DNA from 3 places in the Bariatricus sp. HCP28S3_A7 genome. Region 2 is predicted to be linked to each of the others. Evidence: predicted binding sites of a transcription regulator. Region 2 holds the regulator's gene; each other region holds the start of a gene.
The links. Region 2 encodes NrdR, which represses ribonucleotide reductase genes. Its sites were predicted from a motif close to CACAANATNTTGTG; they were not measured.
Positions count from the first base shown of each region.

Region 1 (3,743 bases), on a different contig from region 2:
GATCATGGAACTGACGGATAAGATCGTGAAGGAGAAGAAACTGACTACAATTATGGTGACGCATAATCTCAGATATGCGGTGGAGTATGGAAACCGGCTTATTATGATGCACCAGGGTGAGTGCGTGATTGATAAGAGCGGGGAAGAGAAGGCGAAGATGCCGGTGGATGAGATATTGAAGATGTTTAATGAAATAAGTATTGAGTGTGGGAATTAGGGACGCCCGCGCAGATGCTCGGTAGGGATTACTCCGAGGCTGCGCTGCGGTGGAACTAGTGCACAAAACTGTAAGGGTCCGAGATGGTTGACCAATGGGTCTCCCACCTCGGGCCCTAACATTTTTGGCACGGATTTCCACCGCGCTTCGCTTAACCTCCGTAATCCCTACCGAACATCTGCGCGGGCTGGTACTTTCCAAGGACTCTACGTACGGTTGTTTGGGGGACGCGCGTGCGGGGCGAGGGCCCCTGGCGCTGGTGGGATGAGGAAGGGGAGGTTGAGGGAGAGTTTGTTGGGGCGAGGGCCCCGGGTGCTGGTGGGATGAGGAAGAAGAGATGAGTATTAAAAATGAACCAAAGATTAAGAATCCTCTTATTGTTGCGATCAGGGAGCAGTTGGAGCACCGGGCGCTTTGGATGTATTTGCTTTGTGATGAGGCGAAGAAGAAAGGGCTGGATTCGAAGGAGTATGCGCCGGATGCGATCCGCAGATGTGGTCTTTATCAGGGGGCAAATCTGCGAAAGAAGGCAGGCGGCAGGGATTAGCTGAAGGGGCTGAAGAAAACGTTGTTTTCGAAGTTTGCACAGTGGGTTTTTGAGATGGATATCAAGCAGTGTACGGATGATCATCTGGATATTGATTTTCATTATTGTCCGCTGGTGAAAGCGTGGCAGAAGCAGGGATGTACGGATGAGGAAATCCGGGTGCTCTGTGATCATGCGATGTGTGGTGACAGGGGAATTGCGGAGAGTTTCGGATGCGAGCTGGATCTGCCCGCGACGATTGCGAATGGGGATGAGGTGTGTAAGATCCGGTTCGTGAGGAGAAAGAAATAGAAGGAAGTCTCATGGTTGCCTGGCACACAGTTGCTCTACGCTTCGTAGGTTGCTGTTTTTTTAAATGGAAGATACAATAAAGCTATGAAAAAACAGCAAAGAGAGGTAAATGTAAATGGGATATGTAATCGGAAAAACAAGAAAAGAACTGAGAGAAAAGAAAAAACTTACGCAGAAGGAGTATGTCCGGTCTGTGGAAATATTATTGCATCCGCAGGATTCGGGTCATTCACCTGCTGTGGAATCGTGCTACCTGAACAGGAGGCCGAGCAGCCGGAATAGGATCATCAGATTATGGTCGAAACTGTGGATAATTTAAAGGATAGGGGGATTTAGAAAAAGCAGATGTTTCGTGTTCATACGTGGAATGTCTGTTTTTTTCATGTTACTTTTCACACAGTAGCCAGCATTTACTGCGGGCTACGTGCCAAGAGCGTACATTAACTTTTTCATGTTTATATTTGGAGCAGTAAATACAAGAACATTGACTTAATCCGGGAGAAATGGTAAAATAGAAAAGCAAAATAAAGCACATAATATTGTTTTAAAATAATACAACAAACACAATATATAGTAGAAAGGAGACGATTTATGGATCTGAAGGATGTCAGAGTGATCAAGAAGGACGGAACGAAAGAAGAATTTAATGTACAGAAAGTCGTTGTGGCTGTCAATAAATCTGCCTATCGTGCCCTGATTCAGTTTACGGAGGAAGACATTCAGTTCATCTGCCGGTTTGTGGAAGAGAAGGTCCTTGAGCTGGGAGTGAAGGAGATTCAGATTGCCCAGATGCACAATGTGGTGGAAGGCGCTCTGGAGAAAGTGAATCCGATCGTGGCAAAGAGTTACCGGGATTACCGGAATTATAAGCAGGATTTTGTGCACATGCTGGATGAGGTTTACCGGAAGAGCCAGTCGATCATGTACATCGGGGATAAGGAGAACAGTAATACGGACAGTGCGCTGGTGTCTACGAAGAGAAGTCTGATTTTCAATGAATTGAACAAAGAGCTTTATAAGAAATTTTTCCTGACTGTGGAGGAGCTTCAGGCGATCCGGGAAGGGTATATTTATATTCACGATATGTCAGCGCGCAGGGATACGATGAACTGCTGCCTGTTTGATGTGAAAAATGTTCTGACCGGAGGGTTCGAGATGGGAAATCTGTGGTATAATGAACCCAAGACACTGGACACAGCCTTTGATGTGATCGGAGATATTGTGCTGAGCGCTGCAAGCCAGCAGTACGGAGGATTTACGGTGCCGAGTGTGGATGAGATCCTGGAGCCATATGCCGAGAAGTCACATAAATTACATCTTGAAAAATATCGTTCACTGGGGCTTCCGGAAGAGGCCGCACAGGAAGTAGCGTGGAAGGATCTTGAAAAAGAGATGGAGCAGGGCTTCCAGGGATGGGAATATAAATTCAACTCTGTTTCATCAAGCCGCGGGGACTATCCGTTCATCACCGTGACGAGTGGAACGAATATCAGTAAATATGGAAAGCTGATTACGAAAACTATGCTGGAGGTTCGCAAGAACGGTCAGGGTAAGGCCGGACATAAAAAGCCGGTATTATTCCCGAAACTTGTATTTCTGTATGATGAGAAGCTTCATGGACCGGGAGCTCCGGCGGAGGATCTGTTTGAAGCCGGGATTGAATGTTCGAGAAAAACGATGTATCCTGATTGGCTGAGCCTTACCGGAAAAGGGTATGTTCCAAGTATGTACAAGAAATATGGGAAGATCGTAAGCCCTATGGGATGCAGGGCGTTCCTTTCACCGTGGTATGAAAGAGGCGGAATGAATCCGGCAGATGATGATGACAAACCGGTCTTTGTCGGGCGGTTTAATATCGGGGCAGTCAGTCTGCATCTTCCGATGATCCTTGCAAAATCAAGGCAGGAGAACCGGGATTTCTTTGAAGTGCTGGATTATTATCTGGAATTGATTCGGAAGCTGCATATTCGTACCTATGATTATCTCGGCGAGCTGCGTGCGTCAACCAATCCGCTGGCATACTGTGAGGGTGGATTTTATGGCGGTCATCTGAAACCGCATGATAAGATCAAGCCACTTCTCAAATCGGCGACAGCATCCTTTGGAATCACGGCGCTGAATGAGCTGCAGCAGCTGTATAATAAAAAGTCTCTGGTGGAAGACGGGGAGTTTGCACTGGAAACATTGGAATATATCAATAAAAAGGTGCAGGAGTTCAAGAAAGAGGATGGGCATCTGTATGCGATCTACGGCACTCCGGCAGAAAATCTTTGCGGCGTTCAGGTACAGCAGTTCCGTAAGAAATACGGTATTGTGGAAAATGTTTCGGATCGTGCGTATGTGAGCAACAGTTTCCATTGCCATGTGACCGAAGATATCACTCCGATCCAGAAGCAGGATCTGGAGAATAGATTTTGGGATCTGTGCAACGGTGGAAAGATTCAGTATGTGAAATATCCGATCAATTATAACGTGGAAGCAATCAAGTCACTGGTACGCCGTGCGATGGATATGGGATTTTATGAAGGCGTAAATCTATCGCTTGCATATTGTGATGACTGCGGTCATGAAGAACTTGCGATGGATGTCTGCCCGGTATGCGGAAGTAATAATCTGACCAAGATCGATCGGATGAATGGATATCTTTCTTATTCAAGAGTCAAAGGAGATACGCGTCTGAACGATGCG
Region 1 is NZ_JBQHSG010000005.1:174,872-178,614, reverse strand. Features, by position in the region: gene ACTNA4_RS05665 (ABC transporter ATP-binding protein) at 1-217, shown strand, start outside; gene ACTNA4_RS05660 (hypothetical protein) at 555-764, shown strand; gene ACTNA4_RS05655 (L-2-amino-thiazoline-4-carboxylic acid hydrolase) at 786-1,055, shown strand; gene ACTNA4_RS05650 (hypothetical protein) at 1,140-1,337, shown strand; gene nrdD (anaerobic ribonucleoside-triphosphate reductase) at 1,647-3,743, shown strand, end outside.
Region 1: nrdD (anaerobic ribonucleoside-triphosphate reductase) is a predicted target of NrdR. The motif match lies at 1,618-1,631, and genes of this name have one in related genera.

Region 2 (3,743 bases):
GCGGTCCGAAAAGAATCGCCCCGATAATCACCGGTATATGTACGGTTGTTGCCTTTATAATAGGAAGCTGAATCATGCCAAGCGGCGTATTTGCCAACACAATTATGATTGCAGCCATCAGTGCAACGCTCACCATCCAACGAGTACCCTTTTTTTCTTTGTTCTTCTTCATATTTTTCTCCTGTTATTATTCTCATTTCGAGATACAATACATGATTTGTAACTGTTTAGAGCCAAGCAGATTTGTCAAAAAAGGGCGATGAATGCTTGCATTCGTGAGCACTTTTTTGTACAAATCTATTTGGCGGATACGCCACACTGAGGAAACACGAAGTGTTTTCGAGGTTGGCTCTGAACAGTTACCATGATTTTTATTTATGAATTCATCTGATCCAGAATCATATCCAGAATCCGCGCCGCCGTCTCTTCCTTACTCAAAAGAGGCAGTACAGTCTCGTTTTCTCTGGTAATCAGAGTCATCCTGTTCGTGTCACCTTGAAAACCGGCTCCGGCATCCCTGAGATTGTTTGCCGCTATCATATCCAGATTTTTCTTTTCCAGTTTTGCTCTGGAATTCTCAACCATGTTCTCTGTTTCCATAGAAAATCCACACAGAAACTGTCCCGGTTTTTTATGTTCTCCAAGGTATTTCAGAATATCATCCGTTTTCTCCAGTTCCAGAACCATCTGCTCACCGGATTTCTTCATTTTTTGATCATTCACATACTTCGGGCGATAATCCGCAACCGCGGCCGCCTTGCAGACAATATCGGCATCTTCAGATTCTCTCCTGACTGCTTCAAACATCTCTTTTGCCGTCGTGACCGGAAGCACGTTCACAAACATCGGCTTTGGAATAGAAGTCGGTCCGCTCACCAGTGTGACATCAGCTCCTCTTGCGGCACAGACTTTCGCCACCGCATATCCCATCTTTCCTGAAGAATGGTTGGTGATATACCGTACCGGGTCAATGGCCTCCTGCGTCGGCCCTGCCGTAACAAGAACCTTCTTCCCAATCATATCCTTTTCCCATGCCAGCTCATGATAAATATATTCATAAAGTTCTTCCGGTTCTGGCATTTTCCCGATTCCACTCGTTCCGCATGCAAGATGTCCCTCGGCAGGCTCGATCACTTCATATCCGTATTTTTTCAGGATCGCGAGATTATCCTGCACTACCGGATTCAGATACATCTCCGAATTCATCGCAGGCGCAATGAATTTCGGGCATCGTCGGCAAGCCATCACAGTCGTGGTCAACATATCATCTGCAATTCCGTGAGCCAGTTTCCCGATCACATTCGCAGTCGCCGGGGCAATCATTACCAAATCTGCCACACTGGCGAGTGCGACATGCTCCACGCTGTACTCGAAGTTCCGGTCAAATGTATCGATCAGACACTTATGCTTCGTCAAAGTCTCAAATACAATCGGATTGATGAAATTCGTTGCATTCCTCGTCATGAGTACCTGCACATCATACCCGTTCTTAACCAGCATACTTGCCAGCGACGCTGTCTTATACGCGGCGATTCCGCCCGTCACTCCAAGTACAACTGTCTTCTTTTGCTCCATCAAAGTGTACACTCCTTCGTCTGTTTACTTGTCCGCTTCCAGAACACATTATTCCAGAATTTTCTTCAGTTCCGCCATAAATGTATTTACATCTTTAAACTCTCTGTAAACAGATGCAAATCTGACGTAAGCAACCGCATCCAGTTCTTTCAGATGTCCCATCACGATCTCGCCGATCACACTGCTCGGGATTTCCTTCTCTTCCCGGCTGAAAATATCGGTCTCGATCGTGTCGATCGTCTTCTGGATCTCAGAAGTCGGCACCGGTCTCTTATAGCATGCCCTTAAAACACCGCCTTCAATCTTCGCACGGTCATACTGTTCCCTGGTATTGTCTTTCTTAATGATGATCAGCGGAATCGTCTCCACTTTCTCATACGTTGTAAACCTCTTGCTGCAGGCATCGCAGGAACGTCTTCTCCTGATCGATGTCCCGTCATCAGCCGGTCTTGAATCAATAACTCTGGTATCAATGTTACCACAATATGGACACTTCATCTTCTATCCTCCTGTCACTTTCTCTCCCCACACACCCCGGAAAATACTATGGTCCCGTGTGGCGACCTTTTCCTCAATATTAATAGTATAAATGTAGACTATTTTCTTGTCAAACAAAATTCCAGGAAATACTTACAGCCTGCTTTTCAGAATCTGCCATGCCTGTACAATGATTGCCGCATGGTCGCAGGCTATCTGATTTGTATCCATGACATGGAAGTCTCTTTCCTGCACAATGTCCCCTTTTAAATCCTCTTCTACCACAGCCGTAAGTTCCAGTTCATATGCCTTATTCTCCAATCTGAGGAAATGGCTTCTTTTCCTGCCTCCGTCTTCTACATTTTCCCAGGCGCCGCTTTCACAGTAAATCTCGCACCACAGAGCCGCATCCGCATCATCTCCTGCATGCACCGTCACTTTGGTTTCCTCCACAACAGACATATATGCAGAGGTGATCACACGCGCTCGCGGATCCCGGTTCGCATTTCCATACACCGCGATCTGTTCCATGGGCAGGTCGTCCACACCGGTCTCTTCCATCAATTCCCGCTTCGCCGTATCTCTCAGATTCTCCCTCAGATTAATAAACCCTCCCGGGAGAGCCCACCATCCGATGCACGGATGATTCCCTCTCCTGATCATCAGAACCTTCCATACAGAATCCAGGTTCGGCCCTTTCGATTCCTCTCCCTTATCCGACCAGGAAAATACAACCGCATCCGTTGTCACACAGGGGTTCTTATATTTATATGGATCATATTCTTCCAGAAATTCTTCCAGATCCTGCCCCTTATCATTCTTCTTTCCGTTTCCCCTGAATAGGGCAATGTTCTCCAAAAATGCTGCCATTTTCAATTCCTCTCCTTCTTTTTCTTTTCTTATTTACACGTTTTTAAAAATTTCTCTTCGCAGATTTCTACCAGAATGATATCGGGCCCGATTCTGCAGATACATTCAAACGGAATAATATATTCCGCATCATATCCAAACAGCCCGCACACCTTCCCCGGTCCCGGCACTATGATAGCCTCCACTGTCCCGGAGCACTTATCCAGTATAATATCCGTCACACACCCCAGCCGTCTCCCATTACAGGTGTTGATTACTTCCTTCTCTCTCAGTTCGCAAAAACGGATCCGGTTTTCTTTGTCACATTTTTCTTTCACGGCACACACTCCGAACTCTTCTTATTGCCAGTATATGATGTTTCCCGGCTTCCGGACCTGATTCTTCCATGCTTTTTCTTGAAAACTGCAGATTTCATGCTATGATATAAGTATTAATTATCAGTACACTAGTATTTTACTACACATATACAATTATTTCATCATTTTTACATCAGGAGGACTTTACTATGGAAACCATTCATGTCAGTAAGATACATTTCACCTCCAAACCGGATTGTTCCAAACGCCTGGCGAAAGAAGAAAGGGTCTATGATTTTCTTGACAAACTGCAGATTCCCTATGAAGGTGTCGATCATGATATTGCCAACACCATTGAAGACTGCCGGGAAATCGAGAAGGAACTGCAGATCGGGGTATGCAAGAATTTATTTCTATGCAACCGCCAGAAAACAACTTTCTTTCTTTTGATGATGCCGGGTGACAAGCATTTTGAGACAAAAGTACTCTCACATCAGCTCGGTGTATCCCGCCTTTCCTTCGCGG
Region 2 is NZ_JBQHSG010000010.1:8,459-12,201, reverse strand. Features, by position in the region: gene ACTNA4_RS08565 (ECF transporter S component) at 1-172, opposite strand, end outside; gene coaBC (bifunctional phosphopantothenoylcysteine decarboxylase/phosphopantothenate--cysteine ligase CoaBC) at 376-1,575, opposite strand; gene nrdR (transcriptional regulator NrdR) at 1,624-2,073, opposite strand; gene ACTNA4_RS08550 (NUDIX domain-containing protein) at 2,206-2,922, opposite strand; gene ACTNA4_RS08545 (PRC-barrel domain-containing protein) at 2,952-3,209, opposite strand; gene ACTNA4_RS08540 (prolyl-tRNA synthetase associated domain-containing protein) at 3,428-3,743, shown strand, end outside.

Region 3 (3,743 bases), on a different contig from region 2:
CATGAAGAAACCATAAAATCAACATCTATTTAGATAAAAATCTAAATAGGTAATTTGGAAATTATTATTGACAAAAGTGTCTGTTCATGATATAAATATCAAGTAGCCTTTTTTGAGGTAAATAATTGAATATAGGGGATTGGTCAAATGGTATGACAGGAGTCTCCAAAACTCTTAGCGGGAGTTCGATTCTCTCATCCCCTGTCAGATAAAGCACTGATAATGTTGAACTTGTAACATTTAAGTGCTTTTTTGTTTGTTAGATAAAAAAATTGTGTTCGTGAAAAAGAGTATGAAGGAAATACTTTATTGACAGAATAATTGATGGATGTTATCATACAGAATATTAACGAATATTTGCACAAAGATGTACTTTGCTATAAAAGCAGTACATCTTTTTTCTTTTCCCAAGATATAACAAGGATTAGACACTACAGAACTTAAAATCGACTGGAGGCAAAAACTTATGAAAAATCATGAATTAGATTCTGTTGATCACACAATTTTAAATATCTTACAACAAAATGCCAAGCTTCCACTTAAAGAGATTGCGGAAAATGTTTATTTATCTGTACCTGCAGTGTCGGCAAGAATCGAAAAAATGGAAAAAGAAGGTTATATCACAGGGGATCAGGCACAGGTAAATCCTATTGCATTGGGTTACCATATCAAAGCTTTGATTAATCTTGAGGTTCCTCCGGAAGAGAAAAGTGTATTTTATCCATATATCAAAGAATGCTTAAATGTCGTTGAATGCAACTGTGTAACCGGAGAGTATTCTATGGTGCTGGAAGTATTATTTCCAAGCACCGTGGAGCTTGATAAGTTTATCGGTGAATTGCAACGCTTTGGAAGAACTAAAACCCTTATAGTTTTTTCAACTTCTGTGGAACATAGAGGAATTCCGGCAAACCCGAATGAGATAGTACGTGAATGATCTTTTTTTGTAAGAGAAAGTAAAATAATCATTGTATCAAAAAAGCACTAAATACGCTGAACCGCAACATATTTAGTGCTTTATCTGACAGGGGATGAGAGAATCGAACTCCCGCTAAGAGTTTTGGAGACTCCTGTCATACCATTTGACCAATCCCCTATGTATTGAATTGATTTGCGTGAAATCATACTGTATTCTTATACCATAGTTTGTAATATTTGTCAATCAATATCTTTGAAAATAGAGTGCCGGGAAGTAAAAAAATAATGGGAGTGAAAGTTGAGGTTTACGTGCTAATCTGTAATTATTTTGTTTTAGAACGTAGTGGTTGGGGAGTATTACGTTTTGTTTTCAATTTGTTGCTGTATTCGCTATACTAGTATATCGGCTTGGTCATTAAGCTGAATTAAGATAATCAGAAAATAATGTATTTCATTTCGAAGTTCTTGAGTTGTATATGTACGTTGGTAGACACCGATATAATTGGCAGAAATTATTTTTGATTCAAAGATAAGAGTTGCAATTTTCTGAAAAAATGTGGAAATGAAGAATTTTAAAAATATGGCGATTTGCTCTTTTATTTTGCCATGGATTGGTGTATGATAGATAACGTAGCCACCAAATATAGTGGAGAAACGCAAAAGTGACGCAACATTTGGTAGATGTTGATAGGGGTTAAAGGTAAGGAGAAATATATGGATACAGTAGTAAAAACAAGGGTTATCAAGAGGAATGGGGAAGAAGTATCATTTGATCAGACTAAGATTGTGAATGCGATTGAGAAGGCTAATCAGGAGATTGCACCGATTCATCAGATGAATCAGCATCAGATTCTGGCGATCGCAGATACCATTGCTCAGAAGGCAGAAGAGATGACACATGCTGTTCATGTGGAAGATATACAAGATATGGTAGAGACCGGAATTATGGAGATGCGTGGGTATGAGGTGGCGCAGAAGTACGTGCGCTATCGTTATAAGAGAGAACTGACTCGTAAGTCCAATACTACAGATAATGGAATTCTGTCTCTTCTGGAACACATGAATGAAGAAGTGAAGCAGGAAAATTCGAATAAGAATCCGGTCATCAATTCGACACAGAGAGATTATATGGCAGGAGAAGTAAGTAAGGATCTGACTCGCCGTGTCCTTTTGCCGGAAGAGATTGTACGTGCACATGAAGAAGGAATCATCCATTTCCATGATATGGATTATTTTGCACAGAAGGAACATAACTGTGATCTGATCAACCTGGAGGATATGCTTCAGAACGGAACGGTGATCAGCGAAACGATGATTGAGAAACCGCACAGCTTTTTTACTGCTTGTAATGTCACCACACAGATCGTAGCACAGGTAGCCAGCAACCAGTATGGCGGACAGTCATTTACACTGTCTCATCTGGCACCGTTTGTGGATGTGAGCCGTCAGAAAATCCGTAAGAGTGTGATTGAGGAGAGAATGGAATCCGGTGAATCACTGGATGAAGGAATCATCAAAAAAGTGACAGAGCGTCGTCTCCGTGAGGAAGTGAAGAGCGGAATCCAGACGATCCAGTATCAGCTGATCACGCTGATGACCTGTAACGGACAGGCACCGTTTGTGACTATGTTCATGTATCTGGATGAGGTCCCGGAAGGACAGACCAGAGATGACCTTGCGATGATCATTGAAGAAGTACTGATCCAGCGTATGCAGGGAGTTAAAAATGAGAAGGGTGTCTGGATCACTCCGGCTTTCCCGAAACTGATCTATGTGCTGGATGAGGATAATATCACAGAAGAATCCAAGTACTGGTATCTGACAGAACTGGCAGCAAAATGTACCGCAAAACGTATGGTTCCGGATTACATTTCCGCAAAGAAGATGCGAGAACTGAAGCAGGGCGATGTGTACACCTGTATGGGATGCCGTTCTTTCCTGACGGTAGAAGATTCTCAGCGCAATCCGGATGGAAGCCACAAATACTATGGAAGATTCAATCAGGGAGTTGTGACGATCAATCTTGTAGACGTTGCATGTTCTTCCGAAGGGGATATGGATAAATTCTGGGAAATCCTGGATGAGAGACTGGAACTTTGCCACAGAGCACTCCGCTGCCGCCACGAACGTCTGCTTGGTACCGTTTCAGACGTGGCTCCGATCCTCTGGCAGCATGGAGCACTGGCCAGACTGAAAAAGGGAGAGAAGATCGACAAACTGCTTTATAACGGATATTCAACGATTTCGCTGGGTTATGCAGGACTTTATGAAATGTGCGTGCGCATGCTCGGTAAATCACATACAGATCCAGAGGCGAAGCCATTTGCACTGGCTGTTATGCAGAGACTGAATGATAAATGTAAAGAGTGGAAAGAGGCAGAAAATATTAGTTATTCTGTTTACGGAACACCGATGGAATCTACAACCTACCGCTTTGCAAAATGCCTGCAGCGCCGGTTTGGAATCATTCCGGGTGTAACGGATAAGAATTATATTACGAATAGTTATCATGTTCATGTGACCGAGCAGATCGATGCATTCCAGAAGCTGAAATTTGAATCTGATTTCCAGAAATTATCACCGGGCGGGGCAATCAGCTATGTGGAAGTTCCGAACATGCAGAATAACATTCCGGCAGTTCTTACAGTTATGAAATTTATTTATGACAATATTATGTACGCGGAACTGAATACCAAGAGTGATTTCTGCGAATGCTGCGGATATGATGGAGAGATCCAGATCGAAGAAGATGAGACAGGAAAACTGATCTGGAGATGCCCGAACTGTGGTAATACCAATCAGGATAAGCTCTTTGTGGCAAGAAG
Region 3 is NZ_JBQHSG010000002.1:243,074-246,816, reverse strand. Features, by position in the region: tRNA gene ACTNA4_RS02500 (tRNA-Trp) at 134-204, shown strand; gene ACTNA4_RS02495 (Lrp/AsnC family transcriptional regulator) at 467-937, shown strand; tRNA gene ACTNA4_RS02490 (tRNA-Trp) at 1,026-1,096, opposite strand; gene nrdD (anaerobic ribonucleoside-triphosphate reductase) at 1,633-3,743, shown strand, end outside.
Region 3: nrdD (anaerobic ribonucleoside-triphosphate reductase) is a predicted target of NrdR. The motif match lies at 1,554-1,567, and genes of this name have one in related genera.